DNA from 2 places in the Streptomyces sp. NPDC014623 genome. Region 2 is predicted to be linked to the other one. Evidence: predicted binding sites of a transcription regulator. Region 2 holds the regulator's gene; the other holds the start of a gene.
The links. Region 2 encodes HrcA, which represses chaperone genes, less so after heat shock. Its sites were predicted from a motif close to TTNGCACTCNGNNNNNCNGAGTGCNAA; they were not measured.
Positions count from the first base shown of each region.

Region 1: a site for HrcA is predicted at 7,733-7,759, ahead of groES (co-chaperone GroES). Genes of this name have one in related genera too.

Region 1 covers NZ_JBIBZU010000001.1:355,553-371,311, forward strand. Annotated here, with positions in the region: gene guaB (IMP dehydrogenase) at 1-356, opposite strand, end outside; gene ACF1FZ_RS01635 (sigma-70 family RNA polymerase sigma factor) at 492-1,067, opposite strand; gene ACF1FZ_RS01640 (response regulator transcription factor) at 1,457-2,068, opposite strand; gene ACF1FZ_RS01645 (WhiB family transcriptional regulator) at 2,503-2,832, shown strand; gene ACF1FZ_RS01650 (LysR family transcriptional regulator) at 2,941-3,831, opposite strand; gene ACF1FZ_RS01655 (MOSC domain-containing protein) at 3,914-4,663, shown strand; gene ACF1FZ_RS01660 (SDR family NAD(P)-dependent oxidoreductase) at 4,686-5,459, shown strand; gene groL (chaperonin GroEL) at 5,546-7,171, opposite strand; gene groES (co-chaperone GroES) at 7,269-7,577, opposite strand; gene ACF1FZ_RS01675 (polysaccharide deacetylase family protein) at 7,837-8,793, opposite strand; gene ACF1FZ_RS01680 (methyltransferase domain-containing protein) at 8,899-10,122, shown strand; gene ACF1FZ_RS01685 (hypothetical protein) at 10,224-10,568, opposite strand; gene ACF1FZ_RS01690 (DUF1876 domain-containing protein) at 10,824-11,096, opposite strand; gene ACF1FZ_RS01695 (VOC family protein) at 11,175-11,636, opposite strand; gene ACF1FZ_RS01700 (hypothetical protein) at 11,736-12,005, opposite strand; gene tsaD (tRNA (adenosine(37)-N6)-threonylcarbamoyltransferase complex transferase subunit TsaD) at 12,002-13,102, opposite strand; gene rimI (ribosomal protein S18-alanine N-acetyltransferase) at 13,102-13,593, opposite strand; gene tsaB (tRNA (adenosine(37)-N6)-threonylcarbamoyltransferase complex dimerization subunit type 1 TsaB) at 13,590-14,237, opposite strand; gene ACF1FZ_RS01720 (hypothetical protein) at 14,374-14,964, shown strand; gene ACF1FZ_RS01725 (hypothetical protein) at 14,999-15,193, opposite strand; gene tsaE (tRNA (adenosine(37)-N6)-threonylcarbamoyltransferase complex ATPase subunit type 1 TsaE) at 15,361-15,759, opposite strand, start outside.
Region 2 covers NZ_JBIBZU010000021.1:95,144-110,902, reverse strand. Annotated here, with positions in the region: gene ACF1FZ_RS28555 (MFS transporter) at 130-1,488, shown strand; gene ACF1FZ_RS28550 (adenosine deaminase) at 1,452-2,444, opposite strand; gene ACF1FZ_RS28545 (ribonuclease Z) at 2,455-3,363, opposite strand; gene ACF1FZ_RS28540 (histidine triad nucleotide-binding protein) at 3,377-3,736, opposite strand; gene ACF1FZ_RS28535 (16S rRNA (uracil(1498)-N(3))-methyltransferase) at 3,809-4,555, opposite strand; gene ACF1FZ_RS28530 (nitronate monooxygenase) at 4,552-5,625, opposite strand; gene dnaJ (molecular chaperone DnaJ) at 5,746-6,885, opposite strand; gene hrcA (heat-inducible transcriptional repressor HrcA) at 6,886-7,902, opposite strand; gene ACF1FZ_RS28515 (MBL fold metallo-hydrolase) at 8,068-8,790, shown strand; gene ACF1FZ_RS28510 (DUF3097 domain-containing protein) at 8,815-9,633, shown strand; gene ACF1FZ_RS28505 (ABC transporter substrate-binding protein) at 9,754-12,639, shown strand; gene hemW (radical SAM family heme chaperone HemW) at 12,769-14,001, opposite strand; gene ACF1FZ_RS28495 (SpoIIE family protein phosphatase) at 14,013-15,759, opposite strand, start outside.

The DNA of each region.
Region 1 (15,759 bases), on a different contig from region 2:
GCGTCCGCCTCGCCGAGCGTGGCGTCGGGATGCACGGTGATCGGGTCCGTGACCATCCCCGACTCGGACCGCTTGACCAGGTCGACCTGGTTCACCTGGTCCTCGATCGAGAGGTTGCGGTGCAGTACGCCGACACCGCCCTGACGGGCCATGGCGATGGCCATCCGGGCTTCGGTCACCTTGTCCATGGCGGCCGACAGCAGGGGGATGTTCACCCGCACGTTGCGCGAGATGAGGGACGAGGTGTCGACCGCGTTGGGCAGGACCTCGGACGCGCCCGGCAGCAGCAGCACGTCGTCGTATGTCAGCCCGAGCGTCGCGAACTTCTCAGGCACTCCGTCGACGTTTGCAGTCATGACACCTTCCCCAAATGGTCTTGATCGGTGCGGATGTCCATGCTAACGGGCTCGCGGGGTGTCTCATTCCACGATCAAGATCACCTGGTGGTTCCGTGGCTTCCTCCACACCGTGGAGGCCCTGGGAACCGGCGCCTACTGGCCCGCGAGGGCCCTCAGTCTGCTCAGCGCGCGGTGCTGGGCGACCCTGACGGCACCCGGGGACATTCCGAGCATCTGTCCGGTCTCCTCGGCGGTCAGCCCGACCGCCACCCGCAGGACCAGCAGCTCGCGCTGGTTCTCCGGCAGATTGGCCAGGAGCTTCTTGGCCCAGGCCGCGTCGCTGCTGAGCAGCGCCCGCTCCTCCGGGCCGAGTGAATCATCGGGCCGCTCCGGCATCTCGTCGGAGGGCACCGCCGTCGATCCGGGGTGCCGCATCGCGGCCCGCTGGAGGTCGGCGACCTTGTGACCCGCGATGGCGAAGACGAAGGCTTCGAAGGGCCTGCCGGTGTCCTTGTACCGCGGCAGCGCCATCAGTACCGCGACACAGACCTCCTGCGCGAGGTCCTCCACGAAGTGGCGGGCATCACCGGGCAGCCGGTTCAGCCGGGACCTGCAGTAGCGCAGAGCGAGCGGGTGGACATGGGCCAGCAGGTCATGGGTGGCCTGCGCGTCCCCGTCCACGGCGCGGTGCACCAGAGCACCGATCACCGTCGTCCCGTCCTCGCGCATCGGACCATGGTGCCCCGGCGCCGCCGGATCCGACGCATCACGTCCCGAGTTGTGCACCGAAGCGTTATCAGCGGCTGCGCCGGTTCCGCCGACGGGTACGTCGGCGCGGTCGGAATGTACGTCGGCCCGCGCGCCGGCCGGTGCGCCACCGGCGTCGCGAGCGAGTGCTCCAGCGTTCTGAGCGGGTGCGCCGGGTGTCATGTCCTGCGCCCTCCCCTTCCGCTCGACCGAATGTTCCCCGAGGAACTCCACGTCCCCAAGGATGCGGCATCGGCCGGGAAGCGTCACACGGCACTGGTGGGGAGGGCCCGGCCGCAGGTCCGCCACCGCCGTCGCCCCGTCCGCCGGCGTGCGGACGGGATCACACGGCTACCGGCCGCGCCGCGGCATCAGCGGACCAGACCCCAGCGGAATCCGAGCGCGACGGCGTGCGCACGGTCGGAGGCTCCGAGCTTCTTGAACAGGCGCCGCGCATGCGTCTTCACCGTGTCCTCGGAGAGGAACAGCTCGCGGCCGATCTCCGCGTTGGAACGGCCGTGGCTCATGCCTTCGAGCACCTGGATCTCCCGCGCGGTGAGCGTCGGCGCCGCGCCCATCTCCGCGGACCGCAGCCGGCGCGGGGCGAGTCGCCATGTCGGATCGGCGAGCGCCTGGGTCACGGTCGCGCGCAGTTCGGCACGCGAGGCGTCCTTGTGCAGATAGCCGCGGGCGCCGGCGGCGACCGCGAGCGCGACCCCGTCCAGGTCCTCGGCGACGGTCAGCATGATGATCCGGGCCCCGGGATCCGCCGAGAGCAGCCGCCGGACCGTCTCCACACCTCCCAGGCCGGGCATGCGTACGTCCATCAGAATCAGATCCGAACGGTCGGCCCCCCACCGGCGGAGCACTTCCTCACCGTTGGCCGCGGTCGTCACACGCTCGACGCCGGGCACGGTCGCAACCGCGCGGCGGAGCGCTTCTCGGGCAAGCGGGGAGTCGTCGCAGACGAGGACGGATGTCATGACCGTCCTCCGCAGCTGATGCGCGTCACCTTGAGCCTCCAGGCTGATACAAGTCGTCACCTGTGCGGTTGACCCCCTCGGACATCTGCCCGAGCTCGTTCTCCGTCAACCGCCTCGCCCTCATCAACGACGGTCACTCGAAAGAGTTACGGGCCAAAGCATCCGGTTCGGCACTCTAAGTGAAGGGCCGTGCGCGGAGGGGAGCGACACGGGGTCATTCACCCTTCAATTACCCCCTCACTCAACAGCCTGCCCCATTTAGAGGTTTTTCTTCACTTTTGGTGGCGTATGAGGCTAGATTCGCAATCGGTCATATTTACATCTACTAACACCGTAGATGTACGGTCGGGATTCCGGTCACCGACGAGCACCGGACGAACGACAACGGTCGAGGATGCCGTTTCCGAACCAGCAAGGTTTCGAGGGGACACGCAATGGCAGATTTCTCCCGCCTTCCCGGACCCAACGCGGACCTGTGGGACTGGCAGCTGCTGGCCGCCTGCCGCGGGGTCGACAGCTCGCTTTTCTTCCACCCCGAAGGGGAACGCGGAGCAGCGCGGAGTGCCCGCGAGGCCTCGGCCAAGGAGGTCTGCATGCGCTGCCCGGTACGTGCCGAGTGCGCGGCGCACGCGCTCGCGGTACGCGAGCCCTACGGGGTATGGGGCGGCTTGACCGAGGACGAACGCGAAGAGCTCATGGGCCGCGCCCGCAGTCGTCTGATCTCCGCCCGCCCGGGACCGGCCCCGGAGCCCGGCCAGACCTGACGGTCCGCACCGTCCGCCGAATACAGAAACGTTTCCTCGCGCCTGGCGCACCCCGTCGGACCTACCGCCCCGGGTGCGGGCCGGGCCGTCCGCGTGCGTCCGGGCCGGTCAGCGTGCGGCCGCCAGGGACAGCTGGTCCAGGGTCGCCGCCACCGCCGGCACCCGGGCGAGGTCGGGCAGGGTGAGAGCGACGATCTCCCGCTCGACGGCCGGCTCCACCGTCACGGTGCGCGCCCCCTTGGGCCGTACGGACTCGAGGGCCAGCTCGGGCAGGACGGCGACGCCGAGGCCCGCCCCGACGAGACCGATCACCGCCGGGTAGTCATCCGTGGCGAAGTCGATCCGCGGGGTGAAGCCCGAGTCCTCGCACACCTCCACCAGCTGGCGCCGGCAGCGCGGGCAGCCGGCGATCCACGGCTCGTCGGCCAGTTCCCCGATGCCCACCGCGTCCGCCCCCGCCAGCCGGTGCCCTTCGGGGACCAGCCCGATGAGCCGGTCCCTGAGCAGCGGGCGCACGACCAGGTCGTCCCATTCGCCGCCGGTCACCCCGTAACGGAACGCCAGCGCGATGTCGCAGTCCCCGTCGCGCAGCATCTCCACCGAGCGCGGCGGTTCCGCCTCGACGAGCGAGACCCGGGTGCCGGGGTGCGCGGCGCGCAGTGCGGCGAGGGCGCCGGGTACCAGGCTGGAGCTCCCGCTCGGGAACGACACGAGCCGGACCCGGCCGGCCCGCAGCCCCGCGATCGCGGCGACCTCCTCCTCCGCCGCGGTCAGCCCCGCGAGGATGCCGGAGGCGTGGCGCACCAGCGCCTCACCCGCCTGGGTGAGCCGCATCTCACGCCCCGTGCGGATCAGCAGCGGAGTGCCCGTGGTGGTCTCCAGCGCTTTCATCTGCTGGCTGACGGCCGGCTGTGTACAGCCCAGCTCCCGCGCGGCGGCGGAGAACGAACCGGTGGTGGCCACGGCGCGCAGGACACGGAGATGACGGGCTTCGATCACCCTTCGACCATAAGCGAATCTTGCACCGGGGGACGAATAATCACGAGCACCTTTGGTTTCTTCCCGGCTAGCCTGTCCGGTCATGAAGGTGCTCACCGTGAATCTCGGCCGTCCCGCCCACTCCCCCCACACGGACGGGGCAGACGGGCTCACCGGCATCCGCAAGCTTCCGTCCGACAGTCCCGTGCGGGTCGCCGACCCCGGTCCCAAGGGGAGCGGCGGCAGTGGCCTGGCGGGTGACACGGTGTGCGATCTCCGGCACCACGGCGGGACGGACCAGGCGGTGTACGCCTATGCCCGCGAGGATCTGGACGCCTGGGAGGAGCAGCTCGGCCGTCCCCTGCCCAACGGGGCGTTCGGCGAGAACCTCACGACCCTCGGCGTCAGCGTGAGCCACGCGCGGATCGGGGAGCGCTGGCGCATCGGTGGCGAACTGGTGCTGGAGGTGACGTCGGGCCGCATCCCGTGCCGTACGTTCGCGGGACACCTGGGTGAGCGGGGCTGGGTGAGGCGGTTCACGCGGGAAGGCGTCACGGGCGCGTACCTGCGCGTCCTCGAGCCGGGGACGATCCGTTCGGGCGACCCGGTCGAGGTGGTGCATGTGCCCGGCCACGGGATCACCGCTGCCCTGGAGTTCCGGGCGACGACCACGGAACGGGAGCTGTTGCCGCGTCTGCTCGATGCCGGTGACGCCCTGCACACGGAGACGCTGCGCGCGGCGCGGGCGTACGTGGCGGAGCGGCTGCCCTCCGGGCACGCCCGAGGGGTGTCCGGAGGGCACCTCCAGGGTTCTCCTCGCCCGCAGGTGGAAGGCGGGTCGGCCGTCCGTTGACGTGGGCACTAACGTGCCGCCTATGACGACTGCACTGATTACGGGCGCGACGGCGGGGATCGGGGCCGCTTTCGCACGGCGGCTCGCGGGTGACGGGCACAACCTGGTGCTCGTGGCCCGCGACACGGAGCGGCTGCGGGCCCAGGCCACGGAGCTGCACGACGGGCACGGCATCGAGGCCGAGGTGCTGACGGCCGACCTGTCCACGGACGCCGGGATCGACGCGGTCGCAGCACGGCTGACGGATCGTGTGAGCCCTGTCGACCTCCTGGTCAACAACGCCGGCTTCGGCAACAAGGGGCGTTATCTGGACGTGCCGATGGCGGATGAGCTGACGATGCTGAAGGTCCACTGCGAGGCCGTGCTGCGGCTGACCTCGGCCGCCGCGGGACCGATGCGGGAGCGCGGGCGCGGCGGGGTGGTCAACGTGGCCTCCGTCGCGGCCTTCCTGCCCCGCGGGACGTACGGGGCGTCGAAGGCGTGGGTCGTGCAGTTCACCCAGGGCGCGGCGAAGGACCTGGCGGGGACGGGGGTTCGGCTGATGGCGCTGTGTCCGGGCTTCGTACGGACCGAGTTCCACCAGCGGGCCGGGATGGGCACGGGAAACATTCCGGACTGGATGTGGCTCGACGCGGACAAGCTGGTGACCGCGGCCCTGGCGGACCTGGCCCGGGGCAGGTCGGTGTCGATCCCGGACCCGCGGTACAAGGCGCTGATGGGCCTGGTGAAGCTGGCACCCCGCGGCCTGCTCGGCGGAGTGGCCTCCCGCGCGGGCCGGACGTACGGCCCCCGGTAGCCGGCCGGCGTCCGGACCCCCGGACAGCACCGAGGCCCGGTGCCCCCGCGACGGGGGTACCGGGCCTCGGCGGCGTACGGAGCGTACTAGTGGGAGTGGCCGTGGCCGCCGTGACCGGCGTCGGCCTCTTCCTCAGCCGGCTTCTCGACGACCAGGGTCTCGGTCGTGAGCAGCAGCGACGCGATGGACGCGGCGTTCTCCAGGGCGGAGCGGGTGACCTTGACCGGGTCGATGACGCCGGCCTTCACCAGGTCGCCGTACTCGCCGGTCGCGGCGTTGAAGCCCTGGCCCTTGTCGAGCTCGGAGACCTTCGAGGTGATGACGTAGCCCTCGAGGCCCGCGTTCTCCGCGATCCAGCGGAGCGGCTCGACGGCGGCGCGGCGCACGACCGCGACACCCGTGGCCTCGTCGCCGGTCTTGCCGAGGTTGCCCTCGAGGACCTTGACGGCGTGGACGATGGCCGAGCCGCCACCGGAGACGATGCCCTCCTCGACCGCGGCGCGGGTCGCGGAGATGGCGTCCTCCAGACGGTGCTTCTTCTCCTTGAGCTCCACCTCGGTGGCAGCACCGACACGGATCACGCACACGCCGCCGGCCAGCTTCGCGAGGCGCTCCTGGAGCTTCTCGCGGTCCCAGTCGGAGTCCGTGTTCTCGATCTCGGCCTTGATCTGGTTGACCCGGCCCTTGACGTCGGCGGAGTCGCCGCCGCCGTCGACGATGGTCGTGTCGTCCTTGGAGACGGTGACGCGGCGGGCCGTGCCCAGCACGTCCAGACCGGCCTGGTCGAGCTTGAGGCCGACCTCCTCGGCGATGACGGTCGCACCGGTGAGGGTGGCGATGTCGCCGAGCATGGCCTTGCGGCGGTCACCGAAGCCCGGGGCCTTCACCGCGACGGCGTTGAAGGTGCCACGGATCTTGTTGACGACGAGGGTGGAGAGCGCCTCGCCCTCGACGTCCTCGGCGATGATCAGGAGCGGCTTGGAGGCGCCGGCCTGGATGACCTTCTCCAGGAGCGGGAGCAGCTCCTGGATGGAGCCGATCTTGCCCTGGTGGATCAGGATGTACGGGTCGTCGAGGACGGCCTCCATACGCTCCTGGTCGGTCACCATGTACGGGGAGAGGTAGCCCTTGTCGAAGGCCATGCCCTCGGTGAACTCGAGGTCCAGACCGAAGGTGTTGGACTCCTCGACGGTGATGACACCGTCCTTGCCGACCTTGTCCATCGCGTCCGCGATGAGCTCGCCGACCTGCGGGTCCTGCGCGGAGAGCGCGGCCACGGCGGCGATGTCGGCCTTGTCGTCGATCGGGCGGGCGGTCGCGAGGAGCTCCTCGGACACGGCCTTGACGGCGGCGTCGATGCCCTTCTTCAGGGCGGCCGGGGACGCGCCCGCGGCGACGTTGCGCAGGCCTTCGCGGACGAGGGCCTGGGCGAGCACGGTGGCGGTGGTGGTGCCGTCACCCGCTACGTCGTTGGTCTTGGTCGCCACCTCCTTCACCAGCTGGGCACCGAGGTTCTCGTACGGGTCGTCGAGCTCGACCTCGCGCGCGATGGTGACACCGTCGTTGGTGATGGTGGGAGCGCCGAACTTCTTGTCGATGACGACGTTGCGGCCCTTCGGGCCGATCGTCACCTTGACCGTGTCGGCAAGCTTGTTGACGCCGCGCTCAAGGGCGCGACGGGCGTCCTCGTCGAACTTCAGAATCTTCGCCATGGGCTGAGCTGTCCTCTCAAACGAACTGCGCCCCTGCCGCCCGGCTAGTCATTTCGCAGGGGGCCAGGGGCGCAGAACACAAGCAAACGTGGGTGAATTACTTCTCGACGATCGCGAGAACGTCGCGCGCCGAGAGGACGAGGTACTCCTCGCCGCTGTACTTCACCTCGGTGCCGCCGTACTTGCTGTACAGGACGACATCGCCGGTCTTGACGTCGAGCGGAAGGCGCTCGCCGTTCTCGAAGCGGCCCGGGCCCACGGCCAGGACGACGCCCTCCTGGGGCTTCTCCTTGGCGGTGTCCGGAATGACCAGGCCGGAAGCCGTGGTCTGCTCGGCGTCGAGCGGCTGGACCACAATGCGGTCCTCGAGCGGCTTGATCGCAACCTTGGAGCTGGTGGTCGACACGATCCGGTCTCCCCCTTCGGAGATCTCACGGGGTTTAACAGTCTGTGGAGTGGCGACCAGACCGATCCGTCGTCGCGGGTGCCGGACCTGCCCTGTCGCGCAGCTGTGCTGGCACTCTCCATCGGGGAGTGCCAGCACTGAGACTATGACTGCGATTAGCACTCGGTCAAGCGGAGTGCCAATTCACCACCCTCGCGTGGCGTCGCGGACCGGCGTACGCCCGGACAACGCGGGAGACCGCCGCGGCGTTCCGGGCCGTTCAGACGTAGTCCTCCAGCCTGGCCACGGCGTACCCCTTGTCCGTGACCGTCTTCATGACCCGGCGGACCATGTCGGTCATGGATCCCTCCCAGTCCTCGCGCCCCCGGAAGTGGGTGAGGATGATGTCACCGGGGTGAAGGTCCTGGTCCTGCTCACGCCACTCCATGTGGTCGGGGAACGCCTCGGCCGCCCACAGGGGCACGGCCGTGATGCCGCAGTCCCGGGCGACGCGCAGGGTGTCGCCGTTGTAGTTGCCGTACGGCGGCCGGAAGAGGGTGGGACGCTTCCCGAAGTGCTTCTCGATCTTGTCCTGTTCACCGCAGATCTCCCGCCGCTGCTCGTCCTTCGAGAGCCCCGGGAGGTAGCGGTGGTTGAGCGTGTGGTTGTTGATGGTGACGCCCCTGGCCTGCATGTCCTTGAAGTAGCCGTAGTCGTCACTCACCACGTAGTCACTGACGAAGGCGCTGTACGGGATCTTCAGCTCGGTCATCATCCGCAGCAGTTCGGGGTCCTTCTCCGCCCCGTCGTCCATCGTCAGGAAGACGATCCGCTCCTGGGTGGGCACCGTGGTGAAGACCGGCGGCAGCGACTCCCCGCCCTCCACCTCGAACCCCTCGCGGGTGGTGATGCGGGGCCTCACGGCGGGTGGCGGCGGAGCGGTGAGCGGGACCTTCGCCAGTCCCCACTTCTTCGCGGCGGCGACGCGTGCCGCCTGCTCCCGCTTCAGCTGTTCGGCCTTGGCCGCGGCGGCGGCGGGGCCCGCCGGGGGGAGGGCGGCTGCCGGAGGGGCGGCCGCCCCCGGCAGTCCGGCGGCCGGGGGCGGCCGCCTGGCGTCGTCGTCCGGACCGCCGGCGCACCCGGACGCGGCGGCTCCGGCCAGCAGGGCCACCAGGACCACACGGACCGTTCCACGGTATTTCGTGGCAGATTTTTCTTTTTGTCGTACTAGCTGCATGGCGCCGCATCCTGCCACCGCGTCACCGGCCGCCTCCCGCGACACCTCCGGCGGTCCCGCCGGGTCCCCCGGCTGGCTCACAATGGACCGGTGAACGACGGACCCGTGGAAGCCCTCACCCCCGCCGAGCGGACCGGTCAGACCGGCCCGCTCGCCTCCTTCGCCGCCCTGCGCACCCCCGAGGGCGCGGCGCTCCTGGACGAGCTGCGGGACCACGACCCGGCCCGGGAGCTGGCGACCGCGACCCGGCTGCGCCGCACCCATCCCGCCCCCCTCGTGTCGGCGGCGCTCGGTCAGGCACGGCTGCGACAGCGGGCGGTGGCCAAGTTCGGGGCCGCCGACGCGTACCGCATGTTCTTCACTCCCGACGGCGTGGAACAGGCGACGCGCACCTCGGTCGCCGGCTACCGCGCCGGACGGTTCGCGGAGCTCGGCGTACGGAGCGTGGCCGACCTGTGCTGCGGCATCGGCGGCGACGCGATCGCCCTGGCCAGGGCGGGTATCTCGGTCCTGGCGGTGGACCGAGATCCGCTCACCGCCCTGGTCGCCCGCGCCAATGCCGAGGCGCTCGGACTCCAGGACCTCGTCGAGGTGCGGTGCGCCGACGTCACGGAGACCGACACCTCCCCGTACGACGCGGTCTTCGTCGATCCCGCGCGGCGCGGCGGACGCGGCAGGATCTTCGACCCCGAGGCCTATTCGCCGCCGCTCTCCTGGGCTGCCGGGGCCGCGCTGAAGGCCCCGCGCGCCGCGCTGAAGATCGCCCCCGGGGTCCCGCACGAGGCAATCGAACCGCGGGCCGAGGCCGAATGGATCTCGGACGGCGGCGACGTCAAGGAAGCCGTGCTCTGGTTCGGCGAGGGCTTCTCCCCGGGCACCTTCCGGGCCACGCTGCTCCCCTCCCGCGCGACCCTCACCTCCGACGGTCCGCTCCCCGCCCCGCCGGTGGGCCCCGTCGGCCGGTATCTGCACGAGCCGGACGGCGCGGTCATCCGCGCCCACCTGGTGGCCCGCGTCGTGGAGGACTGCGGGGGCAGACTGATCGACGAGACCATCGCGTACGTCACGAGCGACGCCCCGTACGTATCCGACGCCACGACCGCGTACGAGATCACCGATCAGATGCCCTTCCACATGAAGAAGCTGAAGGCCCTGCTGAGGGAGCGCGGAGTGGGCGTCCTGACGGTGAAGAAGCGCGGCTCGGCCGTCGAGCCGGAGGAACTCCGCCGGAGGATGAAACTCCAGGGGCCGCACGCCGCCACGGTCTTCCTGACCCGGGTGGCCGGGGCGCCGACGATGCTGATCGGGCAGCCCGTGGAACGGAGCTGACCAGCGGCCCGCCGCGACCAGCGTTTCCGCCGGGGCCCCGGCGGGCGTCCGCAGCACCCGGCGGCGACGGGCGAACGCCTTCACGAGAACGGTCAGCCCCGTCAGCCGGGCGAGGAACCCGGGCCCCGCCGGCCAGGCCGCCAGGCCGTACGTCTCCGGTCCGCCCTGGCGGTCGCCGGGACGGCCGCGCAGCCGAAGAGTCCCGCCGCACAGCGCGTGAACGACATCGGCAGCCACGCCAGGCTCACCCGCGGCCGGTGCGGGAGCATGTCCCCCTCCGGGCCGCGGCCCGGCGCACCCCACCGCACGAGCAGACGGTGGCCCCCCAGGCCCCTGGCCACGTCCACGGCCATGAGGACGGCCGCGGGGACCAGCACGGCGGCACCCACGACGAGGCAGCCGGCCTCCGGGGTCACACCGAGGACGTCGTGGGCGTCCTCGGACATGAGGAACGCCGGACCCACCGGGCACCATCCGAGCGCGGCGGCTCCGCCCCCGTCCGGAGGAGCCCGAGCCGCCCGGGCCCGACGGACGTCTTCACCAGATCAGTGAGGACGATCACCCGGTTCCTCAGCAGGACGTCACGGCCGGGCCGCATCTGTGTCTCCGCGGGCGGAGGCGGCGGAAGCGGTGGACGACCGGGCACGGACCAGAGGTCACCGAGTGCGCGCCCCGCCCGAGGGCGGTGGACCGGCCCCGGGTCAGGTCAGCGGGTACGACGTGCGGCCGGACGCCTCGTCGATCTCGTCGTGTGCCTTGGTGAGCAGCTTCATCGCCAGTTCGTTGAGCGCACGGGCACCCGCGATCTCCTCGCCGACCCTCGGCTGCTCCGCGTCGGAGGGGTGACGGCTGGCGTACCCGTGGGACCGCACCTCGGTCCCGTCACTCAGCCGCACCATCGCGGCCGCGCGCGTCCGGTGGGTGTCCTCCTCGAATTCCAGCTCGATGTGCCAGCCGACGGCTGTCTCCATCATGACGCTCACCTCCCGGGATTCCTGCTTCCAGGGTGCGCCCGATCCCCCGCCCGCGCACGGCGTGCGGCACCGGGCGCCTCAGGCGTCCCGCAGGGCCTGGACGTCCAGCTTCCGCATCCCCGTCATCGCCTTCATCACGCGGTCGGCCCTGACCCGGTCGGGACCGCCGAGCAGCTCGGGCAGCGCGCGCGGGACGATCTGCCAGGACAGACCGTACTTGTCCTTCAGCCACCCGCACACGCCCTCCTCGCCGCCCTCGGTGAGCTTCGCCCACAGGGTGTCGACCTCCCCCTGGTCCTCGCAGTCCACGCTCAGCGAGACGGCCTCACTGAAGTGGAACTGCGGGCCGCCGTTGAGCCCGAGGTACTCCTGGCCGGCGAGCACGAAGTCGACGGTCAGCACCGAGCCCGCCTGCGGGGACCCCTCGCTCCAGTAGGTGATGTCCCCGATGCGGGAATCACCGCCGAAGACCGAGACGTAGAACTCCGCGGCTTCCTGGGCCTGGCTGTCGAACCACAGACAGGGCCTGATCTTCTGCATGGCTTCTCTCCTCTCACACGAGGAACGTCGTCGTTCGCTGTGCAAGGTGGACCGGTCCCGCGCCGGAAACTCATCGGAACACGCGCGGCCGTACGCCCGTCAGCCGGCCGCCGGACCCAGGGATTCGAACCGCCACCGGTGCACCGGGCGGCTGATCAGCCCGGCCTCCGGCCCGGGCAGCTCGGGCAGCCCGTCGTCGTATCCGGCGTCCCACCACGTCAGCACCAGGACCCGCTCCTGCGGGGCCCGCAGGAGCTCGCTGCGCAGCGGCGCCGGGGCCAGCTCCGCCGCCCGGGCCCGGGCCCACTCCAGCAGCTCCGCGCCGCGGCCCTCGGCGGCGCGGGCCTCCCACATCAGGGCGACGGTCATGAGTAGAGGTTGTCCTTGCTGATCTCGTGCACATGGTCGTGGTCATGGCCGTGCGCACCCGGTACATGGGGCTCCGTGACCGGCAGCGAGGAGTCCGCCGAGAGGTCCAGGTCCGACGCCGGGCGGTTGCGCGCCACCATCTCCGCGCCCAGTGCGGCGACCATGGCCCCGTTGTCCGTGCACAGCCCCGGCCTGGGGACCCGCAGCCTGATGCCCGCCTTCGCACACCGCTCCTCGGCCAGGGCCCGCAGCCGTGAGTTCGCCGCGACACCGCCGCCGATCATCAGGTGGTCGACGCCCTCGTCCTTGCAGGCCCTGACCGCCTTGCGGGTGAGGACGTCCACCACGGCCTCCTGGAAGGACGCCGCCACGTCCCGCACGGGAACGTCCTCACCGGCCGCGCGCTTCGCCTCGATCCAGCGCGCCACGGACGTCTTGAGACCGGAGAACGAGAAGTCGTACGCGGGGTCGCGCGGGCCGCTCAGCCCGCGGGGGAACGCGATCGCCTTCGGATCTCCCTCCCTCGCCAGCCGGTCGATGACCGGTCCGCCGGGGAAGCCGAGGTCCAGCACCCGGGCGATCTTGTCGAAGGCCTCGCCCGCCGCGTCGTCGATGGTCGCGCCCAGCGGCCGTACGTCGTTCGTGATGTCCGGAGCCAGCAGCAGTGAGGAGTGCCCGCCGCTCACCAGCAGCGCCATCGTCGGCTCGGGCAGCGGGCCGTGCTCCAGCTGGTCGACGCAGATGTGCGAGGCCAGGTGGTTCACCCCGTAGAGCGGCTTGTCCAGCGCGTACGCGTACGCCTTGGCGGCCGATACTCCGACGAGCAGCGCCCCCGCGAGCCCGGGGCCGGCCGTGACGGCGATGCCGTCGAGGTCACGGGCGCTGATCCCGGCGTCCTTCAGGGCGCGCTCGATGGTGGGGACCATCGCCTCCAGGTGGGCGCGGGAGGCGATCTCCGGGACGACTCCGCCGAAGCGGGCGTGCGTGTCGACGCTGGACGCGACGGCGTCGGCGAGGAGCGTCGTGCCCCGCACGATGCCGACGCCGGTCTCGTCGCAGGAGGTCTCGATACCGAGTACGAGCGGTTCGTCAGCCATCAGTCTGTCTCTGTTCCTTGTACGGTCAGGCGCATGACGAGTGCGTCGATGTTCCCCGGCTGGTAGTAGCCCCGGCGGAAGCCGATGGGCTCGAAGCCGAAGCGTTCGTAGAGCTTCTGCGCGCGGGTGTTGTCGACACGGACCTCCAGGAGCACGGCGGTGCACTCGAGGGCCGTGGCGTGCCGGAGCAGGTCGGTCAGGAGTTCGGAGCCGAGGCCGCCGCCCCACTGGCCGCGGCTGACCGCGATCGTCTGGACGTCGGCGAGGTCGCCGGCCGAGGCGAGGCCCGCGTAGCCGACGATCCGGCCGTCGGCGGGGTCCTCGGCGACGACGTAGCGGTGGGTGGCCCGGGGCCCGCGGGCGCGGGCCAGTTCGGACCAGAACATGCCGGCCGACCAGGCGTCCTCGGGGAACAGCTCGTGTTCCAGCTCCAGCACCGGCTCGATGTCCCACCAGCGCATCTCGCGGAGCACAGCGGTCGCGGTGGTCACTTGGGGGTGACCACCTTGTAGTTCTTCGGGACCTGGGCGTCGGGCCTGCGGAGGTAGAGCGGCTGCGGCGGGAGCGGAGCGTCGCCGGCGGCCAGGCGTTCGGCGGCCAGGGAGGCGAGCGCCCCGGCGGAGACGTGCTCCGGGCCGCGGGCGTCCGGGAATGCCTCGGGGTAGAGCAGGGCGCCCGCACCGACGACGGACAGTCCGGCGAGCCGGTCCGCGATGTCGGCGGGCCGGTCGACGGCGGGTTCGCCGGCCCGGGTGCGGGAGTCCTCGTACCGTGCCCAGTAGACCTCCTTGCGGCGTGCGTCGGTCGCGACGGCGAAGGGGCCTTCGACGCCGTCCAGCCCCGCGGCGTACGCGAGGGCGTCGAGCGTGCACAGCCCGTGCACCGGCACGGAGAGGGCGGAGCCGAAGGCCGCCGCGGTGACCAGGCCGACGCGCAGCCCGGTGTACGGGCCGGGGCCGACCCCGACGGCCACGTCGGTCACGGCGTCGAGCTTCACCCCGGCCTCGGCGAGGACCCTGTCGACGGCGGGCAGCAGCAGTTCCCCGTGCCTCCGGGCGTCGACCTGACCGGTCTCGGCGACGACGGAGGTCCCGTCGTGAAGGGCGGCGGTGACGGCGGGGGTGGCGGTATCCATGGCGAGCAGCAGCACACGAACAGCCTACGGCTCCGCCGGCCCGGCCACGGCAGGCCGTGCAGCGTCCCGTTCCGCCCTTCCGCTGCTGATACCGTCGCCGGGGTATACGTGTGTACGACGTAAATACTTGTACGACATGTGGCCGACGCATGTGAAAGGGGACCTCACGGTGGCACGGGGCAGCTCGGGAATCGTGGCCGGGCTCACTGCCGCGGCGGTGGCCGCGGTCTGTTTCCTCGCCTACCAGGCGTCGGCGAACGCGCCCGACTCGGTCGACGCCTCCTCGGCCGGGGCTGCCGGGCCGTCGGCGTCCCCTTCGCCGAAGCCCACGCCGACCGAGCAGCCGCTCGCGGTCCCGGCGGGCTCCGGCGCGGGGGCCCGCGTCGTGTACGCGCTGGAGGACCGCCGCGTGTGGATCGTGGACGACCAGGAGAAGGCCCTCCGGACGTTCTCCGTGATGCCGAGCGCGGTGAGCCCGCCGCCGGGCGCGTACCAGGTCACCTCGCGCTCCGGCAGTATCAAGGGGTCCGACGGCGTCCCGATCGAGCACGTGGTGCGCTTCGCGAACGTCGACGACGTGTCCGTGGGCTTCAGCGCCGCGCAGGACGACTCGATGCCCAGCCCCGACCCCACGATGAAGACCGGCGGGGTGCGGATGAAGCGGGCCGACGGCAATGTGCTGTGGACCTTCGCGACGGTCGGCGTGAAGGTCGTCGTCGTCCCTTAGCGCGCGCGTCCTGCCGTGCCGTCGGGCCCAGGGGTCACGCCGCGTCGCGGCCCGCTTCGAACCGTGCGTCCTCGGCGTCGTCCTCGGCGGCGTGATCGCCGCGGGGCGGGGTCGACACCGCCGTCGCGGCCGCGCAGGAGGCCAGCAGGTCCTTCATGGACACCGCGGACGCCGGCGGTGGCTCCGCCTGCGACGACTGCGGCTGCACTTCACGCTCGGGTGCCGGCATGGATGCCTCCTCGGGCTTCGGCGAGAGACCTGGTTAGGTACACCTAACCCATCTCTGTACCCATGTGACCACGAGGGGAGCCCCTGGCGCAACATTTTACCGACGCAGTGTCGGAAAGTGCCCGGGAGCGGGTGCGGAGGCCGCTCGGCCGGGCCGCCCGCCCCACCTCAGAGCGCCGCCAGCTCCGCGTCCAGCCCCGCCCAGCGCGTGCCGATCCCCACCAGGGTCACTGTGCGGCGCTCGTCGTCCGTGTCACCGACCGCGCGGTCGATCACCACCCTCAACCGGTCCTCCGACAGCTCCTCGACCTTGCCGTCGCCCCACTCCACGACGACCACCGACTCCGGCAGTGACACGTCGAGGTCCAGGTCCTCCATCTCGTCGAGGCCGCCGCCCAGGCGGTACGCGTCGACGTGGACCAGGGCCGGGCCCTCGCCCAGGGGCGGATGGACCCGGGCGATCACGAAGGTCGGCGAGGTGACGGCACCCCGCACCCCGAGGCCTTCACCGAGCCCGCGGGTCAGGGTGGTCTTGCCCGCGCCGAGCTCGCCGGTGAGCATCACCAG
Region 2 (15,759 bases):
ACGACGAGTGCCGCTTTTCCCGCATTTTCTCGCTCCCCTCTGCCTCACCTCTGCCTTGCCCTCCCCTGCCTCACCCCGCTCCGCCCTCCCCTTCCTCCTGCCTCCTCAGGCATGTCTTCAGGAACGCCCATGTCCTCGCGCCCCCGCGCCGCGTGGCCCCTGGTCGCCGTCTTCACCGCCGGTTACCTCGCCGCCTATCTGCTCCCCACCATCGTCGGCCGCCTCGGCACCTATCTGGGGCTGAGTCCGGCCCAGGCCGGTCTGGTCGGCAGCGCCCTGCTGCTCAGCTCGGCCTCGGCCGGCTTCGCGCTGGCGGGACGCGTCGAGAGACACGGGTCGCGGAGAGCCGCGCGTGCGGGGCTGCTGCTCGCCGCGCTCGGCTACGGCTGCGCGGCACTGACCGCGTCGGTGCCGCTGGTGATCGCGGGGGTCGTGATCGGTGGTTTCGGCTCCGGTACGGCGACCGCCGTCGCGGCGTCCGGCATCGCCGCGCAGCACGATCCGCACCGGACCTCTTCGCTCGGGCTGCTCAGCGTCTCGGCGACAGCGGGCGCCCTCTACCTGACGGTCCCCCACCTGGGCGGCGGCCACCGGCTGCCGTTCGCCTCCATCGCGCTGGTCGCCCTGCTCGTCTGGCCCGCCACCTCCCGGCTGGGGGAGTCGACGGCCGCCGGCGGGGCCTCACCCGTGCAGGGACGGCTGCCGCACCGGCGGTCGGGGCTGGTGCTGGCGGGCGGGATGCTCATCTGGTCCATGGCACAGAACGCCCTGTGGGGCGTGAGCAGCCGCATCGGTGCCGACCAGGTGGGCCTCTCCGAAGTGACCGTGGGAGCCGTGTTCGCCGCCGCGCTGGGCGCGGGGTTGCTGGGCGTCATGGGTGCCGGCGTGCTGGGGGCCAGGCTCGGGCGGGCTGTGCCGATCGGCCTCGGCACGGTGATCATCGCGGGGAGCATCGTGCTCAGCTCCTCGGCCGAGGACCTGGGGTCGTTCGCGACCGGGGAGATCGCGTGGAACACCTTCTACCCGGTGGTCCTGTCGTATCTGATCGGGCTGGCGGCCTCGCTGGACGTGCGCGGTCGCTGGGCGGTTCTCGCGGGCTCGGCCTCGTCCGTCGGTACGGCCTGCGGCCCCCTGCTCGGCAGCGTGCTGTCCGAGCAGGCGGGCTACGCGGTGATGGGCCTGGTCCTGGGCGCAGCGACCCTCCTGGTCGCGGCCCCCGTCACCGCGGTGGCGCTGCACACCGGGGGACGCCCGCTGGTGCCCGGTTCCGTCCGGCGCAGGGGTGGTGCCCCCGCCGCGCTCCTCGCCGCCACGACCAACAGCCTGTCCGGCGCCGTGCCCAAGCTGGGCGCGCCGGAACAGGCGGTCGCGGAGATCAGCGTGCCCGCGCCATGGCGCAGGCGGCTGGGGCGGAGCGCGTTCCGCACGGCGGGACCGGCCGGCGGGGCCGGTCAGTCGAACGCGTACGCCTCCACCTCGGAGAGGTAGCGCGCCCTGCGCTCCTCGTCGTGGTCGAGGAAGGCCGCCTCGAAGGAGTTGCGGGCCAGGGTGCGCAGCTGTTCGCGGTCCAGGCCGAGCGCCTCGTGCACGGCCTGGAAGGTGTCTCCGGCGTATCCCCCGAAGTAGGCGGGGTCGTCGGAGTTCACCGTGCAGAGCAGGCCGGCGTCCATCATGGCCCGCAGCGGGTGCCGCTCGAGCACGTCGATGGCGCGCAGCCTCACGTTGGAGAGCGGGCAGAGCGTCAGCGGGACCCGCTCGGAGACCAGCCGGTCCACCAGCTCCGGGTCCTCCATACAGCGCAGCCCGTGGTCGATCCGTTCGACACCGAGGACGTCCAGGGCCTCCCGGATGTACTCCGGCGGGCCCTCCTCACCGGCGTGGGCGACCTTGCGCAGGCCGAGGGCCGTGGCCGCCGCGTACACCTCGCGGAACTTCGCGGGCGGGTGGCCGACCTCCGCGGAGTCGAGACCCACGGCGCTGATGCGGTGCAGGTACGGCTTCGCGGCTTCCAGGGTCTCCAGGGCCGACTCTGCGGACTTGTCGCGCAGGAAGCACATGATCAGCTGGGTGGAGATGCCGTGCTTCTCCTCGCTGCGGTCCAGTGCCCTGCCGAGCCCTTCGATCACGGTGCCGATCGGGACGCCGCGGTCGGTGTGGGCCTGCGGGTCGAAGAAGATCTCGGCGTGCCGGACACCCTGCGCGGCGGCGCGGGCGAGGTAGGCGTCGGCCAGTTCGGCGAAGTCCTCCTCCGTGCGCAGTACCGCCATGAGGGCGTAGTAGAGGTCCAGGAAGCTCTGCAGGTCGTCGAAGAGATAGGCGGTGCGCAGGGCTTCGGTGTCCGCGTAGGGCAGGTCCACACCGTTGCGCGCGGCGAGTGCGAAGGCGAGCTCGGGTTCGAGGGTGCCTTCGATGTGGAGGTGGAGTTCGGCTTTGGGGAGGTGCACGGGGTTCTCGTTACGTGTGGCGGGTGGGTACCGGGACCCTGATCAGGTCCTGGGCGATGGTCAGTTCGCCTTCGAAGCCGGCTGCCCTGGCCTGGCGCTCGAAGGCGTCGGGGCCGGAGTAGCGCTGGGAGAAGTGCGTCAGCACGAGGTGCCGTACACCCGACTCCTTCGCCACCCGGGCCGCCTGGCCGGCGGTGAGGTGGCCGTGGTCGGCGGCGAGCCGGCTGTCCTCGTCGAGGAACGTCGACTCGATGACCAGCATGTCGCATCCGTCGGCGAGGGCGAACGCACCGTCGCAGAGCCGGGTGTCCATGACGAACGCGAAGCGCTGTCCGCGCCGGGTCTCGGAGACCTCTTCCAGCGGAACGCCGCGCAGGGACCCCTCCCGCTGGATCCGCCCGACGTCGGGCCCGGCGATGCCGTGTTCGGCGAGCTTCGCGGGCAGCATGCGCAGCCGGTCGGGTTCGGTGAGGCGGTAACCGTAGGCCTCCACGGGGTGCGAGAGCCGGTGGCTGTCGAGGGTGTACGCATCCGTGGTGGCCAGGACGCCGTCGGCGGCGACCGGGGCCTCGGTGAGCTCGACCGATTCGCGGTACGCGGTGGAGTACCGCAGCCGGTCGAAGAAGCGCTGTCCGCTCGCCGGGAAGTGCGCGGTGACGGGGTGCGGGACCTGGTCGAGGTTGATCCGCTGGATCACGCCCGCCAGACCCAGCGCGTGGTCGCCGTGGAAGTGCGTGACACAGATCCGGTCGATGTCGTGCGCGGCGACGCCCGCCCGCAGCATCTGGCGCTGGGTCCCCTCGCCGGGGTCGAAGAGGATGCCCTCACCGTCCCAGCGCAGCAGGTAGCCGTTGTGGTTGCGGTGACGGGTCGGCACCTGGCTGGCGGTGCCGAGGATCACGAGTTCTCGTACGGACACGGGTGGGGAGCGTCTATCCGGGGGGCCACTGCATCCCGCGGCCCCCCAGGACGTGGGCGTGGGCGTGGAAGACGGTCTGCCCGGCGCCCGCGCCGGTGTTGAGGACGATGCGGTAGCCACTCCCGGCGATCTTCTCGTCGGCGGCGACGAGCCCGGCCTCGCGCAGCACGTCGGCGGCGACCTGGGGTTCGGCGGCGGCGAGCGCGGCGGCGTCCGGGTAGTGCGCCTTGGGGATGACCAGGACGTGCGTCGGGGCCTGGGGGTTTATGTCGCGGAAGGCGACGGTCGTATCGCTCTCACGGACGACGGTCGCCGGGATCTCCCCTGTAACGATCTTGCAGAACAGGCAGTCGGTCTGCGGCTCTCCCGCCATGGCCCGGCCTCCTCGGTCGTTCGGTCCTCGTGATCAGTACACCGGCATGCTATCCGGCCCGGCGGGGCGGGATCAGCTCCAGCGCCCGGTGCGCCCCATCAGCAGGGCCGCCGCGGCCGTCCCCGCGGTCGAGGTGCGCAGCACGCTGGGGCCGAGCCGGTACGGGGGCGCTCCCGCCTCGGCGAAGGCGGTCAGCTCCTGGGGTGAGACCCCGCCTTCCGGGCCCACGACCAGCACGATCGTGCCGTGGGCGGGGAGTTCGGCGGTGGCGAGCGGCTCGCTGCCGCTGTCACGGTCCTCGTGCAGGACACCCGCGAAGTCCGCCCCGGCCAGCAGGGCGGCGACCTGCTTGGTCGTCATGGCCTCGGCCACCTCGGGGAAGCGCACCCGGCGCGACTGCTTGCCCGCCTCGCGCGCGGTACCGCGCCACTTGGCGAGGGATTTCAGTCCGCGGTCTCCCTTCCACTGCGTGATGCAGCGCGCGGCCTGCCAGGGCACGATCGCGTCGACGCCCGTCTCGGTCATCGTCTCCACGGCGAGCTCACCGCGGTCACCCTTGGGCAGTGCCTGGACGACGGTGATCGACGGGGTGGGAACGGGCTCCTCGTGCACCTGTCCCAGGCCGCCGACGACGAGCCTGTCCTTGCCTTCGGCCGCCCGTACGACGCCTTCCGCCCAGCGGCCCCGCCCGTCGGTCAGGACCACGTCCTCCCCCGGGTTCAGCCGCTTCACCGACACGGCGTGCCGCCCCTCGGGGCCGTCCAGGACGAATTCCGGCCCCTCTGCAAGCCGTTCGACGACGAAGACCGGTGCCGTCACTGGGCACTCCTCACACTCACGGCCGCACGCGCGGCTTCCGTCTCGGCGGCGAGCAGGCCCACCAGTTCCCCGGCGGGCAGCTCGCGTGCCAGCCGGTGCCCCTGTCCCGCCCACAGAGCCATGCCCTGGGCGTCCTCGCTCCGGGCGGCGGCCTTACGCAGCCCGCTGGTCAGCTGGTGCACCTGCGGGTAGGCGGCGGGGGCGTACGGGCCGTGCTCCCGGACGAACCGGTTGACGAGCCCGCGCGCGGGACGGCCGGAGAAGGCCCGGGTCAGGGCCGTCGTCACGAACAGCGGATTCGTCAGGGCCTGCTTGTGCAGCGGGTGCGCTCCCGACTCGGGGCAGGGCAGGAACGCCGTACCGAGCTGCGCCGCGTCGGCACCGGCCGCCAGGACCGCGGCGATCTGGGAGCCGCGCATCAGCCCGCCCGCCGCGATGAGCGGCAGCCGCACGGACTCGCGGACCTCGGTGATCAGGCAGAGCAGTCCGGTGCCGGTGAGACCGGCCTGCGGGTCGTCGCGGTGCGTGGACTGGTGACCGCCGGCCTCGGTCCCCTGGACGCACACGGCGTCGGCGCCCGCCCACTGCGCGTTGCGCGCCTCCTGGGCCGAGGTGACCGTGACGACGGTGAACGTCCCGGCGGCGGTGAACGCTTCGAGGACTTCGCGGGCGGGGCACCCGAAGGTGAAGGAGACCATGGGGACGGGATCCTCCAGGAGGATCGCGACCTTGGCCTCGTAACCGTCGTCACCGCAGGAGTCCGGGTCGCCGAGAGGGGTCTCGTACCAGGAGACCTCACCGGCGAGCTGCTGGCGGTAGACCTCGACGGCGCCGGCGTCGGCGACCAGGGGCTGCGGCATGAAGAGGTTGACGCCGAAGGGACGGCCGGTCAGCCTCCGGAGCTGCTTGACCTCGTTGTACATCCCGTCCGCCGTCTTGTAGCCGGCGGCGAGGAAACCGGTCCCCCCGGCCTCGGCGACGGCGGCGACCAGCTCCGGGCGCGACACACCGCCCGCCATGGGGGCCTGCACGATCAGGTGCCGGCAGAGGTCGGTCAGCGCCAAGGACATGACCGCATCGTGCCACGTCCGGCGGATCGTGCCGAATCAGCCCTTTCACCCGGCGGGCGGCCGCCGCGCACACCGCACCGCACCGCCCGCCGGTACCGGCGGGCGGTGGGACGGAGGATCTCAGCGGCCGTTGAAGGCGTCCTTCAGGCGGGAGAAGAGGCCCTGCTGTCCCGGCTGGAACTGCCCCGTGGGCCGCTCCTCGCCACGCAGCTTCGCCAGCTCCCGCAGGAGGCGCTCCTGCTCGGGGTCCATCTTCGTCGGGGTCATGACCTCGACGTGCACGATGAGGTCACCGCGCCCGCCGCCGCGCAGGTGCGTGATGCCGCGCCCGTGCAGCGGGACCGACTGGCCGGACTGGGTGCCCGGCCTGATGTCGATCTCCTCCAGACCGTCGAGCGTCTCCAGCGGCACCTGGGTGCCGAGCGCCGCGGCCGTCATCGGGATGGTGACCGTGCAGTGCAGATCGTCCCCCCGACGCTGGAACACGGCGTGGGAGAGCTCGTGGATCTCCACGTACAGGTCGCCGGCGGGACCGCCGCCGGGGCCGACCTCGCCCTCGCCCGCGAGCTGGATCCGGGTGCCGTTGTCGACACCGGCGGGGATCTTCACGGTCAGGGTGCGCCGCGAGCGGATGCGGCCGTCACCGGCGCACTCGGGACACGGCGTCGGGACGACCGTGCCGAAACCCTGGCACTGCGGGCAGGGCCGGGAAGTCATGACCTGGCCGAGGAAGGACCGGGTGACCTGGGAGACCTCACCGCGGCCGCGGCACATGTCACAGGTCTGCGCGGAGGTGCCGGGAGCGGCGCCCTCGCCACTGCAGGTCGTACAGACGACCGCCGTGTCGACCTGGATGTCCTTGGTGGTGCCGAAGGCCGCCTCGTTGAGGTCGATCTCCAGCCGGATCATCGCGTCCTGGCCGCGCCGGGTCCGCGAACGGGGCCCGCGCTGCGCGGCGTTGCCGAAGAACGCGTCCATGATGTCGCTGAAGTTGCCGAAGCCGCCGGCTCCGAACCCTCCCGCGCCACCGCCACCGCCCGACTGGGACAGCGGGTCGCCGCCGAGGTCGTAGACCTGCTTCTTCTGCGGGTCCGACAGCACCTCGTAAGCGGCGTTGATCTCCTTGAACCGCTCCTGGGTCTTCGGATCCGGGTTGACATCCGGGTGCAGCTCGCGTGCGAGCCGGCGGAATGCCTTCTTGATCTCGTCCTGAGATGCGTCGCGGCGCACGCCGAGTACGGCGTAGTAGTCCGTGGCCACTTACGACTCCGCCAGGATCTGTCCGACGTAACGTGCCACTGCGCGTACCGCTCCCATCGTTCCGGGGTAGTCCATGCGGGTCGGTCCGACCACGCCGAGTTTGGCGACTGCCTCGTCGCCCGAACCGTAGCCGACCGCGACGACGGACGTGGAGTTGAGGCCCTCGTGGGCGTTCTCGTGCCCGATCCGTACGGTCATGCCTGAGTCCGTTGCCTCACCGAGCAGCTTCAGCAGCACGACCTGCTCCTCCAATGCTTCCAGCACCGGCCGGATCATCACAGGGAAGTCGTGCCCGAAGCGGGTGAGATTGGAGGTGCCGCCGATGATCAGCCGCTCCTCCGTCTCTTCGACCAGAGTCTCGAGGAGGACGGAGAGCACCGTCGACACGGTTCCCCGGTCCTCGGTCTCGAAGGACTCCGGCAGGTCCTGCACCAGCCGCGGGACGTCCGCGAAGCGTCGTCCGACGACCCGGCTGTTGAGCCGGGCCCGCAGATCGGCCAGTGACGTGTCACCGAAAGGCGCAGGACAGTCGATCATACGCTGCTCGACCCGGCCCGTGTCCGTGATCAGAACGAGCATCAACCGGGCCGGAGCCAGGGACAGCAGCTCCACGTGCCGGACCGTCGACCGGGTCAGCGAGGGGTACTGCACGACGGCGACCTGCCTGGTCAGCTGCGCGAGCAGCCGGACCGTACGGCCCACGACGTCGTCGAGGTCGACCGCGCCGTCGAGGAAATTCTGAATGGCCCGCCGCTCCGGCGACGACAGGGGCTTGACGCCCGCGAGCTTGTCGACGAAGAGACGGTAGCCCTTGTCCGTCGGGATGCGCCCCGCACTCGTGTGCGGCTGCGCGATGAAGCCCTCGTCCTCCAGCACCGCCATGTCGTTGCGGACAGTCGCCGGGGAGACCCCGAGGCTGTGCCGCTCCGTGAGCGCCTTGGAGCCGACGGGCTCCTCGGTGCCGACGTAGTCCTGGACGATGGCGCGCAGCACTTCGAGTCTGCGTTCACTGAGCACCGCGCACACCTCCAGCTGTGGTTCTCCGGCGTCTGCCTGGCACTCTGCGCGTTCGAGTGCCAGCGTTCCCCCCGGCCAGTGTACGGGGGCGGGGTGGGGCGGGGGCAAGGGCGACCGGCCACGCCCTCACAGGACTGCGCAGGTCGTTGCCGATAGCGTCGCCGCATGGACGTCTCTTGGGAAGAGTTCGGCTGGGAGCGGTTGGGCAACGGTGCGGGACGGCGGCGCCTTCCCGTCTGGGACGCGACCGCCGCGCTGGTGGCGGGAGCGGACTCCGTGCTGCTCTACGACACCGGTTCGACGCTCCGGGAGGGTGTCGGGCTGCGGACCCAGGCGGAGGCCCTGCTGGGCCGGAAGGTGACGCATATCGCACTGAGCCATCCGCACTTCGACCATGTGCTGGGCACCGCCGCGTTCTCCGGGGCGGAGGTCTACGGGGCGGTCGGCACGGCTGAGCTGCTGGGGCGGGGCGCCGGGGAGCTGCGTGCGGACGCGCTGCGGCACGGGATGAGCGAGGCGGACGCCACAGCGGCCACGGACGCCCTGGTGGCTCCGCGGCATCAGGTGAGCGGCGAGTGGACGCTCGACCTCGGCGGCGGACTCCAGGTGCTGCTGGCCGATGTGGGCCCCGGCCACAGCGGCCACGACCTCGCGGTGCTGGTGCCCGGCTCCCCCGCCGTGGTGCTCTGCGGCGATCTGGTCGAGGAGTCCGGCGAACCGCAGGCGGGCCGGGACGCGGTGCCCTCGCACTGGCCGGCCGCACTGGACCGGCTGCTGGAGCTGGGCGGCGAGGACGCGGTGTACGTGCCGGGGCACGGGGCGGTGGTGGGCGCGGCGTTCGTGCGGGCGCAGCGCGATCAACTGGCCAGGCGCTTCGGCGTGTCGTGAAAGGGCCCCGTTTATCGTCGTGCCATGCGCAGCTACCAGCCGGACCTGACCCCGCCGTGGAAGAAGTCCGCCCCCGTCCCCGAGGTCCCCGCCGAGCCCGACCTGGTCGTCGAGGAGGCCGTCACCGGATTCTGCGGGGCGGTGGTCCGGTGCGAGAAGACGGCCCAGGGGCCGACGGTCACGCTGGAGGACCGCTTCGGCAAGCACCGGGTCTTCCCTATGGAGCCGCGCGGTTTCCTGCTGGAGGGCAGGACGGTCACCCTCGTGCGCCCGTCGGCCGGCGGCCCCGCCCGCCCCTCACGCACGGCCTCCGGCTCGGTGGCGGTTCCCGGGGCGCGGGCGCGGGTGGCGCGGGCGGGCCGGATCTACGTCGAGGGGCGGCACGACGCCGAGCTCGTCGAGCGGGTCTGGGGTGACGACCTGCGCATCGAGGGCGTGGTGGTGGAATACCTGGAGGGCGTCGACGATCTCCCGTCGATCGTGCGGGAGTTCGCCCCCGGGCCGGACGCCCGGCTCGGTGTCCTGGTCGACCATCTGGTGCCCGGTTCCAAGGAGTCCCGTATCGCCGCTCAGGTGACCGACGCCCACGTGCTGGTGGTGGGGCACCCGTACATCGATGTCTGGGAGGCCGTGAAACCGTCATCCGTGGGCATTCCCGGGTGGCCGGTGGTGCCGCGCGGGCAGGACTGGAAGACGGGCGTGTGCCGTGCGCTGGGCTGGCCGGAGAACACCGGCGCGGCCTGGCAGCACATTCTTTCCAAGGTCGGCTCGTACAAGGACCTTGAACCACAACTGCTGGGCCGCGTGGAGGAGTTGATCGACTTCGTCACTCTCCCTGCCTGATGCCCGGGGCCGGTCGGGAAGGATCCGGTACCGATCCCCGTGAACACCTGCGCCGCACACGCACCATCCGTTATTGAGGGTGTGAGGGCACGTCCGGGCACAGGGGGAGGCACGGGGCGGATGACGCGCGAAGTGTGGCGGGACAGTGCGGAGAACGAGGCGGCCTCCGCCGTCTTCCACCTCATGCAGCAGCTGATCGACCGGTACCGGGTCAACCGGCCGGTGATGCCTCTGGTGGTGGCGCAGGCACAGGACGCTTCCGCCGGCCCGGAGATCGACGTCCGGGTCGAGCGGATCGTCCATCAGGTCCACCGGGCGAACCAGCTGCGCCGGGTCCCGGTGAAGCTGCTCGACGGCACCGGCGACACCCCTTACGAAGCGGCGCTCTCCATGGTCCGCACCCTCACCGAGCGGCCCTGGGAAGCCCGGGGCACCTCGCAGTACAAACCCTTCGCCTTTCCCCGCTCACGGTTGCTCGCCGCCATCGAGCAGGCCACCGCGACGGTCGTCGCGCAGCCGGAGCGGAGCTTCGACCGTGACCGCGACGAACGCATCCTGGAACAGCTGGGCAGCCTGCGCTGGCGGGCGAACCGGTCGGGGCGCAACAGCTGGGGGGACTCGCTGCGCGCCTCGGTCCGCCCGGAGACCTTTCTGGGCGCCGTCTTCATCGCCGTGCTCAGCGTGCTGCTGGGCGAGATCGGCTGGGCGCTGACCGTCCTGGTCGCGGCCGCGGCCCTGGTGGGCCTGACCGTCGTACGGCTGATGACGAGGGTGGCGCCGCCGCTGCTGTGGCTGCGCCCGGCCAGCAGGTGGCTCGCGACCACCTCGTCACTCGCCGCGTCGAGCACCGCGTATCCGTCCGACGGCTGGTCGCGCTTCTCCCCCAGCGGTTCGTGGCGGGTGATCCGGGCGCGGGCCGCCGCCGTCGCGGAGCGGGTGGCCGACGCGGGGGCGGGCGACGAGCACGCGCGCCAGTTCCACCTGGAGCTGCGGGTCCAGGCGCTGCTGGAGGACCTGCTGGACAGCTACCGGGCGCACGCCCTGGACTGGCGGCGCAGCAAGCGCACCGTCCCGCCGGTGGTGTTCCTGCCGACGGCCACCCAGGACAACGGCGGCATCCTGCTGATCAACGCCATCAACAACGTGCGCTCGCGGCGCAGCGAGGTGGACCCGCTGCTGCTCCTCGCCTCGCTGCCGGCCGACCGGATCATGCGGCACACCCCGCCGCTGCCCCCGGAACCGCCCGCGAACAGCGGCGCCAGTTCAGGCGCCCGCGCACGGTACGAGACCTGGGTCGAGGACCTGAGCGTCGGCCAGGCCCCGGCGGCGGCCGTCCGGCTCGCCTGGGTGCTGCGGCTGCCCCTCCCCACTGAGCAGCTGACCCACGAGCACGCCCATGTCCAGCTCGTCACCCACCGGGTCCGCCGGACCTGGGCCTGGTGGGTGATGTCGGGGAGGGCCGTCGCCCTGGTGCTGGTCGGCGCGCTGCTGGGGACCTTCCTGTGGAGTGAGCACTGGAAGGAGACGTACTGCCACGGGCCGCTCGTCGGCCGCAGCACCGACGCGCTCAGGCTGGCCGGTCCCGGCGGTGCCAAGGAGTGCATCGGGGTGGCGACGGCCTCCGAGGTGCGTTTCGCCGCGGGCAACTCCCTGCGGCTGAACGGAGTGGGCGAGAGCGTCACCTTCGAGCGGATCGAGCAGGCCGTACGGGAGCAGAACGCCCGTATCGGAGCGGACGAACCGCACGTCACCGTCGTCTACGCGGGTCCGCTGACCGGCACGGCCACGAACAGGGAGGACACCCGCAAGGGGCTGGAGGAGCTGACCGGCGTCTACCTCCACCAGCGGTTCGTCAACGACACGGCGAACCGTTCGGTCAAGCTCCGGGTCCTGACCGCCAACGGAGGCCAGGACATGCTGCGGCAGACGACGGCGGTGAAGAAGATCATCGAGGTGGCCCGGCGGGACTCCTCCGTCGTCGGCGTGGTGGGCCTGGGCCGCAACACCACGGACAGCGCGGCGGCGACGGGGCTCCTCCAGCGCGCCGGACTGCCTGTGGTGGACACCACGAATTCCAGCAGTGACCTGGCCCGCGAGTACCCGAACTACTTCGGCCTGGCCACGACCGACGAGGAACAGGCGGACGCCGTCGGGCTGATCGCCGGCCAGCTGGCGGACCGGCTGGACGATCCGCAGGGGGTCGTCCTGTCCAGGAAGGTGGGCAACGAGGACAAGGACCGCTACACCACCGAGCAGCGGCGGGTCGGTCTGCGGATGCTGAAGGAATCCGGCTTCGCCGTGACCGCCGACACCCAGTACTCCTTGTCCAAGGACGGCGGCTCCGCCAACCTCGACGCACCGCTGCACGCTGTCTGCGGAGCGGAACGCGTACCCGACGCCCTGTATTTCGCCGGCCGGGTCGAGGACGTCAACACGCTGATGTCCGGTCTCGGACAGACGGCCGGCTGCTCGGACAAGGCCATCACGGTCTTCACCGGCGACGACCTGACCAAAGCGCGCTTCGACGACTCGACGAAGCTCGCGGACAAGGTCACGCTCTACTACGGCGCGCTCGCGCCCATGAGCCGGGGCGGCGGCCGGGCGTTCTACGAGGACTCCCGCAAGACGCTGGAAACACTGCTCCCCCAAGGGCAGCGGCTGCCCGCGCTGCCGAAGGAGCGTCCGTACGAGGACAAGCTGTTCGCCAGCGGGCAGACCGTCATCTCCTACCAGGCGACGGCGGTCCTCTACACCGCCGCGACCCGCGGCGACACCCCCCGGAGCGCGGCGGAGACCTGGGCGACGCTGTACTCGGTGGCCCTGCACGACATGCCGACCGGGACCATCACCTTCCGGGGGACGATTCCCTACACCGACCAGAAGGTGCACGGCGTGAACGTCGTCGAGGTCACGCGTCCGGGGCCGGACGCGCGGAGCCGCATCGTGTGCGGCCGGGCCGCGGGTGACAGGACACCGCTCACCCGTGCGGACTGCCCGGTGCCGTAGGGGCTCCGCGGCGGCCCGGGGCCGAAGACCGGTCCCCCGCCGGACGCGCGGACACCGAGTGGCGGCCTGTGCCTTCGCGCGGCTGTACGGACCGCTCCGGCCGTCGGACCGTCCGGTCCGCGGCGGCCCTCAGTCCACCAGGTCCCGCACCACGGCGTCGGCCAGCAGCCGGCCCCGCAGTGTGAGGACCGCCCGGCCCTCCCCGTACGGTCCGGGCTCCAGCAGTCCGTCCGTCACCGCGCGGCCTGCCGCCGCGCGGCCTGCGGGGGCCAGGAGCGACAGCGGACAGCCCTCGACGAGCCGCAGCTCCAGCAGAATGCGCTCGACCCGCCGGTCCTCGTCGCCGAGGACCTCACGGCCGGCCCCGGGCGAGCGTCCTTCCGCCAGGGCCTGGGCATAGGCCCCGGGGTGCTTGACGTTCCACCAGCGCACTCCGCCGACGTGGCTGTGGGCGCCGGGCCCGGCACCCCACCAGTCGGCCCCGCGCCAGTACAGCTCGTTGTGCAGGCAGCGGCCCTCGGGCGTCCGGGACCAGTTCGAGACCTCGTACCAGGAGAAGCCCGCCGCCGCCATCGCCTCGTCGGCGATCAGGTAGCGGTCGGCGTGGACGTCGTCGTCCGTCATCGGAACCTCGCCGCGGCGGATGCGCCGGGCGAGCTGGGTCCCCTCCTCGACGATCAGCGCGTACGCGGACACATGGTCGGGGCCGGCGCCGATCGCCGCGTCCAGGGAGGCCCGCCAGTCGTCGTCGGACTCGCCGGGGGTTCCGTAGATCAGGTCGAGGTTGACGTGCTCGAAGCCGGCCTCGCGGGCCTCGGCGACACAGGCCTCGGGCCTGCCGGGTGTGTGGGTGCGGTCCAGGACCTTCAGGACATGCTGCCGGGCGCTCTGCATGCCGAAGGAGACACGGTTGAAGCCGCCTTCCCGCAGCGTCGCCAGATACGCCGGATCGACGGATTCCGGGTTGGCCTCCGTGGTGATCTCGGCGTCCTCGGCCAGCCCGAACTCCTCACGGATCACTGCGAGCATCCGGACGAGGTCGGCGGCGGGGAGCAGGGTCGGCGTGCCGCCGCCGACGAAGACCGTGCGGACCGGGCGGGGGTCGTCGCCGAGCACCTTGCGGGCCCGGCGGACCTCCTCGGCCAGGTGGGCGGCGTAGTTGTCCCGGGACGCCAGGGCGCCACCGGAACCGCGCAGCTCGGTCGCGGTGTAGGTGTTGAAGTCGCAGTAGCCGCAGCGGGTGGCGCAGTAGGGCACGTGCAGGTAGAAGCCGAGCGGCCGGCCGGCGGCGCCTTCCAGGGCGTGGCGGGGCAGTGCCCCGTCGTCGGGCACGGGCTCACCATCGGGCAGTACGGAAGGCATACCGTCCATTGTCACTCGCCGGCGGAGCTGCCCCGCACATCCGCGTTCCCGTCGTCCGTGTATCCGTCGACCTGGATCACGAGCATGGCCAGGTCGTCGTCGGACGGCCGCTCGGCGAAGGTGTGGACGGCCTGCTTGATCCGGTCGGCTATCCCGGCGGCCGGAAGCCCCGTACAGCCGGCCAGCACCCGTGCGAGGCCGTCGCCGTCGTCGAACATCAGCCGCCCGGAGCGCCGCTCCGTCACTCCGTCCGTGACACAGAGAAGGCTGTCGCCGGGGGCCAGGTCGAAGCTCTGGCTGCCGTACGCCACGTCCTCGACGACTCCGAGCAGCACCTGCGGTTCGGCGGCCGGGCGTACGGAGCCGTCGGGCCTCAGCAGCAGCGGGAGCGGATGGCCGGCGCTCGCCACGGTGCAGCGCACCCCGCCGCCCGGGAGCGGCACGAGGTCGCCGTACAGCAGGGAGAGGAAGCGGGACTGGGAGCCGTCCTGCGTCTGCGCGTCGCCCGGGATCTGCTGACCGCCCGCCGCCGCGACCATCAGGGCCGCGGCATCGGCCGCTTCCATGGCGTCGTCCAGGAGGAGCCGGTTGAGCCGGTCGAGGACCTCTCCGACGCGGTAGCCCTCCCGGGACAGCAGGCGCAGCCAGGGCCGGGCGAGGCCGGTGACGACGGCGGCTTCGGGGCCGCTGCCCTGGACGTCTCCGAGCACGAAGCACCAGCGGCCGCCGGGGCACGGGAAGAGGTCGTAGAAGTCGCCGCCGACCACGCCGTCACCCCCCGGCTCGTACACCAGTGCGCTGGTGACCCCGGGGATCTCGGCGACCTTGCTGGGCAGCAGACCGCGCTGCAGGATGCGGCTGATGGTGGCCTGCCGGGTGTAGGCGCGGGCGGCCCCCACAGCGAGGCCGACCCGGCGCACGAAGTCCGCGAGGAGGGCGGCGACCTCCTCGGGGATGTGGTCGGCACCCTCGCGGCCGACGAGGACGGCGCCGAGCGTGCGCCCGCCCGAGATGATCCGGTGGGCGAGCGCGGCGCCGGCGCCGTCCCCGCGCGGCGTCGTGGCGCTCACGGGCCACGGCATGGGGACGGGGCCGGTACCGACACTTCCGGGTAAGCGGAGCGGCTCCTTCTCCAGGGCGGGGCGCAGCAGCTCGGTCCGGGTCTCGTCACGGTGCCAGACACCCGCGAGCCGGGGGACGGCCGCCGGGCCGCCCCCCTCGCTCTCCAGCCATATCGCACACCAGTCGGCGAGCCGGGGCACCAGGAGCGGACCCGCCGTCGAAGCCACCAGGTCCTCGTCGAGCTGGCCCGCGAGCAGGCCGGACGCCTCGGCGAGGAAGGACAGCCCGCCACCCCCGGACCAGCCCGCGTCGTCGCGCACGGTGTGCCCGGACACGGGGACGAGGATGCCGCCGGGGCCCGGCCCCCGCCCGCCGGAGGCGTCGTCGGCAGCCTGGGGGCCGGGCAGTCCGTAGTGGTCGTCCCCGGGGAGACGGGCCCAGACGGTCTTGAGCCCGGTGCGGTAGGTGATCCCCCAGGATTCGGCGAGGGTGGCCACGAGCTGGAGTCCGCGGCCGTACTCGGCGGGGTCGGGCCGCTCGGCGCGGCTGTCGCGCACCGACCGCGCCGGATGGTGATCGGTGATCTCCAGCACCAGCGCGGCCGGCTCGGGCCCGGCGGAGTCCTCCAGCCGCAGGAGCAGCTCGACCGTCGTTCCGGCGTGCACGACCGCGTTGGTGACCAGTTCGCTGGCCACG